2 regions of the Stenotrophomonas sp. GD03680 genome follow, and region 2 is predicted to be linked to the other one. Evidence: riboswitches for the same ligand, from Rfam matches in the RefSeq annotation. Region 2 holds a riboswitch; the other holds the start of a gene.
What was found. A riboswitch is a leader RNA that binds a small molecule or an ion and turns the genes downstream of it on or off. The one in region 2 is predicted to bind cobalamin.

Region 1: linked by a shared signal. The riboswitch ahead of metE (5-methyltetrahydropteroyltriglutamate--homocysteine S-methyltransferase) and the one ahead of btuB (TonB-dependent vitamin B12 receptor) in region 2 are both predicted to bind cobalamin.

What each region holds. Positions count from the first base shown of each region.
Region 1 covers NZ_JAOCKC010000003.1:281,686-286,097, reverse strand. The annotation lists gene N5J29_RS05560 (short-chain fatty acyl-CoA regulator family protein) at 1-101, shown strand, start outside; gene N5J29_RS05555 (patatin-like phospholipase family protein) at 322-2,169, opposite strand; cobalamin riboswitch at 2,312-2,541, shown strand; gene metE (5-methyltetrahydropteroyltriglutamate--homocysteine S-methyltransferase) at 2,760-4,412, shown strand, end outside.
Region 2 covers NZ_JAOCKC010000016.1:58,913-63,324, reverse strand. The annotation lists gene gph (phosphoglycolate phosphatase) at 1-481, shown strand, start outside; gene btuB (TonB-dependent vitamin B12 receptor) at 509-2,350, opposite strand; cobalamin riboswitch at 2,466-2,688, opposite strand; gene N5J29_RS14990 (histidine phosphatase family protein) at 2,841-3,419, shown strand; gene N5J29_RS14985 (TfoX/Sxy family protein) at 3,435-3,797, opposite strand; gene N5J29_RS14980 (GAF domain-containing protein) at 3,794-4,276, opposite strand; gene bioD (dethiobiotin synthase) at 4,344-4,412, shown strand, end outside.

The DNA of each region.
Region 1 (4,412 bases), on a different contig from region 2:
TGCAGAGCCCGGGCAATTCGGTGTCGATCGGCCCGGGTTGCCGGGTGTGCCCGCGCGAGGACTGCATGCAGCGCGCGTTCGCGCAGCTGCCGGGGCGATAGGGCTGGTTCGGCAGGGCTGCGCCCTGCACCTGCACAGGCCGAAGCAACGGCAACGGCAAACGCTGGCATTCCGTGGCGCTCACGCTGTCAGAACGACGCATTGCCCTGGTGGGTGTCGACCTTGGTCGACACGAACCCTGGCGATGAGCCACCGCAGGGATCAGATCGTGCCGACCAAGGTCGGCACCCGCCGGAACAGTTCAATCGGCTGCGGCAGCGGTCAGTAGATCGGCGTCACCTTCATCTGCGGCAGCGGCCGTGGTGCGCCGTCGGTGAGGTCCGGGCCGAGATCCTCCCAGCTGCGGCCCTGCTCCACCATCAGCCCCCACAACTGCTGTGACGCCAGCCGCTTGTCCTCCGAGCCCAGCTTGTACGACGGTGGCGACGGCACGCCGGCAGCCACCATCGTGTACGCCGCCCGATAGGCCAGCACCTGCTGCGCGGGATCGTCAGTACGCGCCACTTCCAGCGTGTAACGCTGGTAGGCCGAGGCCAGGTTGCGCCAGCGGATCCAGTAGTGATTCTCGAAGGAGAACGCGCAGAAGCGCGCACCGGCCAGGCTGCCCTTGTCGGCGATGCGGGTCAGCACCTCCTGCGGCATGTCCAGGTTCATGCCGCCCTCATCACCCTGCAGGGTCACGTGCACGATGCGGTCGCGATAGCCCGGAGCACGCGCCTGCAGCAGGTCGCGCCAGTTCTGCATGGTTGCCACCACCGCGAACAGGAAACGGCCGAGCTCGCCGGCGGCCACCGGTGCGGCGATGGACTGGTAGGTGCGTTGCCAGCCATGACGGTTTTCGCTGGGCAGGAACACCGATCGCTCCAGCGCCTGCCGTGCATTGCCGCCGGAACCGACCTCCTCCGCATGCTGTGGATAGACCAGGTTGATGGCGAAGGTCGGCCAGCGCGGAAGCGCCGCGTCGAACAGATGGATCGGGAAGTTGCTGCTGATGCCCCCATCGGAGAACCAGCAGATCCGGAAGGCGGTGATCACCGGGCCGCAGGCCTGGCCGGCACTGGTCAGCCCCTCCATGCTGTCGGCCACGTTGTGTTCCGGATCGGAGGCGGTCGCTCCAGGCTCGCAGCGGCGCTCGCGGCGCGAGGGCTCATGCAGCGGCACTGCGCTGATCAGCAACGGGAAACTCAGGCTCATCCGCGTTGCCACCAGTACCGGCAGCTGCGGCCCCTGCGGCAGGCGGTAATAGAGTCGTCCATCCACGCCCAGCGGCGGACCCGCATGGTTGACCAGCCACTGCACCACGCTGGCCGGGAACAGCTGGTCGAACTCTTCGCGCAGGAACCAGAACTGCGCGCCGCCCAGCGGCAGCGTGCGGGGTTCGTTGTGCGATACGCAGGTGGTGATCATCTGCAGGGTGATGGCATGCGGGCTGTCCGGCTCGTCGGCATAGCGCGGCGCATCGTGCAGGTCGGCAAAGGTAAGCGGCACATCGGCCGGCTTGCCTGACAGCTGCTGCAGGCAGCCGTGCAGCCATTCCGTCAACGCCGGCCGGCGCGCGTCGCTGCCGAGGCCGCTGCACAGGCCCAGCAGATTGCGTCGTGCCACCCGCGCGACCCGCAGCGCGGCCCCGGCCACGCCAGCGCCGTAGGCGCACAGCAGGGACGGCAGCAACGTTGCCGCCACTCCACTCCAGCCGCCACCCCACGCGCCCAGCGCGAGCAGCAATGCCAGCGACACCAGCACTTCCAGCGGCGCGATCTGGAACACGGCGATGGCCAGGCACAGCAGCTTGCGGGGCCAGCCTGCATTGCCGGTCAGCACCACCAGCAGCCGATAGGCTGCACGCGCGCCGCGCGCCGGCTGGAACAGACCGTAGATGAACCCGCGCCGCGACAGCTGCGCCGACACCGCCGACAATCCACCGTACCCGGCATCGCCGGGCAGCGGCTCGCCCGCCTGCTGGCGGCGATCACCATAGGCCGCCGCCGCAGCCACCGCGGCGGCGATGGCGCCTGCCGAGGTGCCACCGATGCTCTTGAAGCGATACTCGCGCGCCAGCGCCAGTACCGCATTGGGGTACACGATGCCGCTGGTGATGCCACCTTTCATGACCAGATCGCAGTACTTCGCCGCCACACGTCACCTCCCGTCCGTCGGTTGCCAGTATCGCAAGCCGGCCTCTCACTGCCTGAGAAAGGCGCCACATCCCGGTGGTGTGATGCCAGGCCTTGACCATTGCTGCCAACCGGCCTACCTTGTGCACGCCGAAGGTATTCATCTCTTCATACGAATGAAGGGATGAATTTAAACGGGAATCCGGTGAAGGCGCTTCGCGCGCCCATTCCGGAGCTGCCCCGCAGCGGTGAATGGAAACGAATCCTGCCAACAGCACTGGGCTCGCGCCTGGGAAGCGGCAGGTAGTAGGTGGGCTGCGGCCCGCGTCCAACAGCCCGAATACCGGCCCCGGCCGGGGGACACGACCGTCCCCTGACTCGACCTGGAATCTCCGCGGGGAGGTTGCCGGGGCCGTCGTCGTCCTGCGCCTGCAGGGTGCGCGGCCACGTGCGTCCTTTTCACGGCATCCGGTTCGCCCGCGGGGGCGAAGGTCGCTGGCAAGACGCCCGTGGGCCGGCAACGGCACGCGTCGTCCTGCGGTTCCTTCGTTCCTCAATGCCGACATGCAATGAGGACACGCTGCAATGACCACTGTTACCAACCTGGGCTTTCCCCGCATCGGCGCCAAGCGCGAACTGAAGCGGGCGCTCGAACGCCACTGGGCCGGCGAGGACGACGCCGCCACCCTGCAGGCCACCGCCGCGGCGCTGCGTGCCCGGCACTGGCAGCTGCAGATCGAGGCCGGCGTCGATGTACCGCCGAGCAACGACTTCAGCCTGTACGACCAGGTGCTCGACACCGCATGGCTGTTCGATGCCATTCCCGAACGCTACCGCGAACTGGCCGCGCACGATCCACTGGCCGCCTACTTCGCCACGGCCCGTGGCCTGCAGCGCGATGGCATCGACCTGCGCGCGCTGGAGATGACCAAGTGGTTCGACACCAACTATCACTATCTGGTGCCGGAACTGCACGCGGGCCAGGCCTTCGCCCTGCGCGGTGACAAGCCGCTGGCCGAGTTCAACGAGGCCAGGGCGCTGGGCATCCACACCCGTCCGGTGCTGCTGGGGCCGGTGAGCTTCCTGCTGCTGTCCAAGACCACCGACGGCAGCGCCGCACTGGACCTGCTGGATGCCCTGCTGCCGGCCTATGTGCAGCTGCTCGGCCAGCTGGCCGACGCCGGTGCCGACTGGGTGCAGCTGGATGAGCCGCTGCTGGTGCAGGATCTCGACGCCGATGCGCAGGCAGCCTATGAGCGCGCCTATGCCCGGTTGGCCACGGCACGGCGTCCGAAACTGCTGGTCGCGACCTATTTCGGTGCGCTCGAGGACAACCTGGCGTTGGCCACCGGCCTGCCGGTGGACGGACTGCACGTGGACCTGGTGCGCGCGCCGGAGCAGCTGGACGCCGTGTTGAAGGCGCTGCCGGCCGAGCGCGTGCTGTCGGCCGGCCTGGTCAACGGCCGCAACATCTGGCGCACCCATCTGGACAACGCACTGATCCTGGCCCGGTTTGCCCAGGTGGACCGCGGCGCCGACCGGCTCTGGCTGGCACCGTCCTGTTCCCTGCTGCACACGCCCGTGGATCTTGCGCTGGAAAAGAAGCTGGATGACGAACTGAAGGGCTGGCTGGCGTTCTCCCGGCAGAAGCTGCAGGAACTGCGCCTGCTGGCCGACGCGCTCGATGGCAGGGCGGATGCGGAAGCGGGCCTGGCTGCCAACCGCGCTGCGCTGGAGGGGCGTCGTCGCTCGCCACGCGTGCACAACCCGGCCGTGGCCGCACGCCTGGCCGCGCTGACCGTGGCCGATGCGCAGCGGCACACCGCCTACCCGCAGCGCCGCATCGCACAGCATGCGGCGCTGCAGCTGCCGCTGCTGCCCACCACCACGATCGGTTCCTTCCCGCAGACGCTGGAGGTGCGCGAGGCACGCGCCCGGCACAAGTCCGGCAAGCTGGGCCTGGCCGAGTACGAGGCCTTCCTGGAACAGCAGACCGCGCATGCGGTACGCGTGCAGGAAGCGCTGGGCCTGGACGTGCTGGTCCACGGCGAGTTCGAGCGCAACGACATGGTCGAGTACTTCGGCGAGCAGCTGGAAGGCTTCGCCTTTACCGGCAACGGCTGGGTGCAGAGCTATGGCTCGCGCTGCGTCAAGCCACCGGTGATCTTCGGCGACGTCAGCCGCCCGCAGCCGATGACGGTGCGCTGGTCCAGTTACGCGCAATCGCTCACCGACAAG
Region 2 (4,412 bases):
AGGGCGGCAGGTCGATCTGGCCGAGGTCATGCCGGTGTTCATGGTGCATTACCGTGAGTGCCTGCTGCGCAGCCCACGCCTGTTCGACGGTGTGGCCGAAGCACTGGCGCAGCTGCGGGAACGTGCTGTGCCGCTGGCCATCTGCACCAACAAGCCTGCAGCGCTGGTGCCGCCGCTGCTGCAGCATCTGGGCATCGGCGATGCGTTCGCGCTGGTGCTGGGCGGCGATTCGCTGCCACAGCGCAAGCCCAGCGGTGAACCACTGCGGCACATCGCGGCACACTTCCGCTTGCCGGTGAATGCATGCCTGATGGTGGGTGATTCGTTGACCGACTACCGCGCGGCGGAAGACGCGGGAATGCCGATCGCGCTGGTGCGCTACGGCTACCCGCGTGGCCTGGACCTGGCCACCGCAGCTGCGGTGGCGGTGATCGACGATCTGCGCGAACTGCCGGGCCTGGCCGCGCGCATCCCGGTATAGCGCCGGGCCTGCGCCCGGCGCGCCTGCTCATTTCGGCTGGTAGCGCACGCTCAGCTGATACTCGCGGCCCGGCTGGTTGAACCACGCCACGGTCTCGTACCTGCGGTCGAACACATTGGTTGCCCGGGCCAGCAGCGACCACGATGGCGTGAGCGCATACTCGGCGCGCAGATCCAACGTGCCATAGCCGCCGACCTTCACCGTGTTGGCGGCATCGTCATAGCGCTTGCCCGCACCCTGTACGGTCAGGCCGGCACGGAATGCGCCGAAGCGGCGATCCACATCCAGCCGTGCCGTCTGCTGTGCACGGCGCGGCAGCCAGTTGTCGAACTGGCTGCTGCCGTTCGTGCGGTTGCGCGGGTCGGTGTAGCTCAGCTGTGCAGCGATGTCGAAGCCGGCCAGCACGACGCCGCCGGTCAGTTCGGCACCGCGGATGCGCGCCTTCTCCACCTGCTGCGTCCTGAAGGTGGCTGCATCGTAGGTGATCAGGTCATCGATGCGGGTCTCGTACACATCCAGGCCCCAGCGCCAGCCCTGGCCCTGCTGCGAAATGCCCAGGTTGGCGCTCTTCGACTTCTCAGGATCCAGTGTCGGCACGCCGCTCCACGGGTCATACAGGTCGCTGAAGGTGGGTGCCTTGAAGGCCGTGCCGTAGCTGGCGTTGATGCGCAGGCCGTGATCCAGCTCCATCGCCCAGCCGATGCTGCCGGTGGCATGGTTGCCGAACTGCTCGTTGTCGTCGTTGCGCGCGCTGGCCTGCAACTGGTGCCGGCCGAAGCGCCCCTGGTACTGCACGAACACACCGGTGTTGCGACGGCTGTCGACACGATAGCCGGCACTGCTGCCGTCCAGGTTGTCCTCACTCCAGTCCACACCGGCACTCAGCAGCTGGCCTTCGGCCACGCCGAAGTCGCCCTGCAGCGACGCGCTGTCACGATGCGTCTGCGCGCTGCCATGCACGCCGTCCGCGCCGACGTTGTCCGATTCGTTGTCACTGCGACCGACGTTGGCGGTCAGCACCAGCCGTTCGGCCGGCGTGTAGCGCACCTTGCCGGACAGTACCTGCTGGCGCGTCTCGGAGTAGTTGTAGTAGCCGTCGTAGTGGTTCTGGCCGTCGGCGCGCAGCGCGCTGCCCTCCACCGTCCACTGCTCGTTGAAGTTGTAGCCGCCGCGCAGGCTCTTGGAGAGGTTGCGGTAGCCGTCGCGGTCGGGTTCGTCGGCGAAGCAGCCGGTGAACAGCGTGGCCGAGCCCCGGCAGGCATCGATGCCATCGGAATGCTGGTAGGCGATGTCGGCGCCGAACCAGCCGCGTTCGCTGCTGCCACCGATGCCGCCGCTGGCCTCACGCAGGCCATTGCTGCCACCGCCCAGCTGCAGATGTGGCGCGAAGTCGCCCTGGTTGCGGCGGGTGAAGATCTGGATCACACCGCCGATGGCGTCGGCGCCATACAGGCTGGACTGCGGGCCGCGCACGATCTCCACGCGTTCGATCTGCGCCAGCGGCAGGTCCTGGATCATCGCCAGGCCGAGATCGGCGCTGTTGATGCGCACGCCGTCGACCAGCACCACCGTGTGGCCGGAGTTGGTGCCGCGCAGGAACAGCGAGCTCTGCTTGCCCAGGCCGCCGGCGTTGGTGAGGTTGATGCCGGCGCGGCCACGCAGCAGGTCCTGCAGCGAAGTGGCCTGGCTGGACTCGATCTGCGTCCGGTCGATCACCTGCGCAGGCGCGATGCTGTCCTGCAGGGCGATGGGGGTGCGGGTGGCCGTGACCAGGATGGGATCGAGCGCGCGGGCGCCATCATCGGCCTGGGCCAACGCGGGCAGGGCGGCCAATACGGCCAGGGAAAGCAATCGGGACTGCAGCTTCATCGGGGGACTCCAGGTGCCACGCACGCCCGCGTGGCGAAGGGGAGGAGCCGCGGAGGCAGGCAAGCGCCGATGCCGCAGGCAGTGCTGCGGACATCCAGCGCCATGCCCACCGCATCGCGACCTGAGGCTTCCGGGCCGGTCTCCGGGCTTGCCGCCAGGCGGCGCGAGGCCACCGTCCAGGCGCCTTCCCATGCTATTGGCACAGTGGCGGTGTTGCCTGGAACTGACGTGCTTACCGTTGCGGGGGCAGCGCCGGCATGGCGTGGGTTCACGCGTCACCGGCTTCCCGTTTCAACCTGCCGGCCATGCCGCAGGTCACCTGGAAGTGCGCGCAGTCTACGGCATCGGCATGCCCGGTGCGGCGTATATGCGGCAATGTCTGTGGAGCTGATGATCCCCAGCCACTAGAATTGCTGCTTGATCCCGTGGTGCCGTTGCCGATGTCCGCCCGTTTTCCGCTGTCCCCGCGTTGCCTGCACAGGACGCATGCATGATCCTCGACCTGGTCCGCCACGCTGGCAACGGTCGCGACGAGTACCTCGATGGCCGCAGCGATCCACCGCAGCTGGCCCGCCTGCCACAGGAACTGGTGGAGGCCTACGCCACGCAGCCCTGGGAGCGGGTGATCAGCTCGCCCCGCCTGCGGTCACTGCACACAGCGATGGCGCTGGCCACCCCGCGCGGGCTGGACGTGGATGCAGACGAGGAGTGGGAAGAACTCGACTTCGGCGACTGGGACGGGCAGGCACTGTTCGACCTGCCGGAGCAGGCGCTGGCGGCATTCCATGCTGATCCGCATGCGTATCCGCCGCCCAACGGCGAAAGCTGGGGGCACTTCGAGCGGCGCATCGCGCGTGCGCTCGACCGCCTGCTCGACGATGACGACCCGCTGCCGACCGTCGTGGTCAGCCACGGTGGCCCGCTGCGCATGGTGCTGTCACAGGTCTGCGGCCTGCCGATGTCGCTGTGCTGGGCGCTGCGCATCGACCATGGCACGCGCCTGCGGGTCAGGCTGGAGCGTGGCGAGGCAGGCTTGGTGGGCGAGCTGCTGGAGCTGCAGCAGCCCTGATCCGGCCTGCGCCGATCAGTCCTCGTCGGCGCTTCCGGCCACGATTTCTTCTGCGTCGTCGTCTGCGTCGAAACGCTGCTCGTGCACCGGCCCCGAGGCCGGGCCGGCCGCCTTCAGCGGGTGCGCGGCAATGCGCGCTTCGTAGTCCTGCACCAGCGCCTCGCGCTGCGGCTCGCCCAGTTCCTGCCAATGGCAGTCCAGCAGGGCGCCTTCCAGCGAGTAGAGCAGGTTCAGGCTGGGCTTGAAGCCGGCGCGCTTGACCTTGACGAAGGCACCCACCGCGCCGACGGCGGCCAGATCGTCACGGCTGCGCAGACCGACCTGGCGCAGCCACGCCGCACTTTTCGGACCGATGTTGCGCAGCTTCGGCGCACTCATCCCAACGCCTCGACGAAGACGCGCGCGATGGCTTCCAGTCCGGCCTGGTCATCTGCATCGAAGCGACCGGTCTTCGGGCTGTCGATGTCGAAGACTCCGATCAGTTCATCGCCGCGCAGCAGCGGAACGACCAGTTCCGAGCGGGAGGCCGAGTCGCAGGCGATGTGGCCCGGAAAGGCATCGACATCGTCGACGCGCTGGGTCACGCGCTGGCGGGCCGCGGCACCACACACGCCCTTGTCCAGCGGAATGCGCACGCAGGCCGGCAGCCCCTGGAACGGGCCGACCACCAGCTCCTGGCCATCGTAGAGATAGAAGCCCACCCAGTTCAGGTCGGGCAGGGCGTGGAAGACCAGCGCCGAGAGATTGGCCGCGTTGGCGATGCGGTCGGACTCTCCATGGACCAGGCCACGGGCCTGTTCAAGCAACTGAGCGTATTGTTCCGGCTTGCTGCCGGTGAGCGAGGCATTGGCGAACATGACCGCAGTCTAGCAAGCGTGCCGGGCCAGCGATAATGCACGCTCTGTTGCCCCGCTGGAGCCTTTGATGCCGTTGCCCGCTGCCCTGCCATCCGCGCTGTTCGTCACCGGCACCGATACCGAGATCGGCAAGACG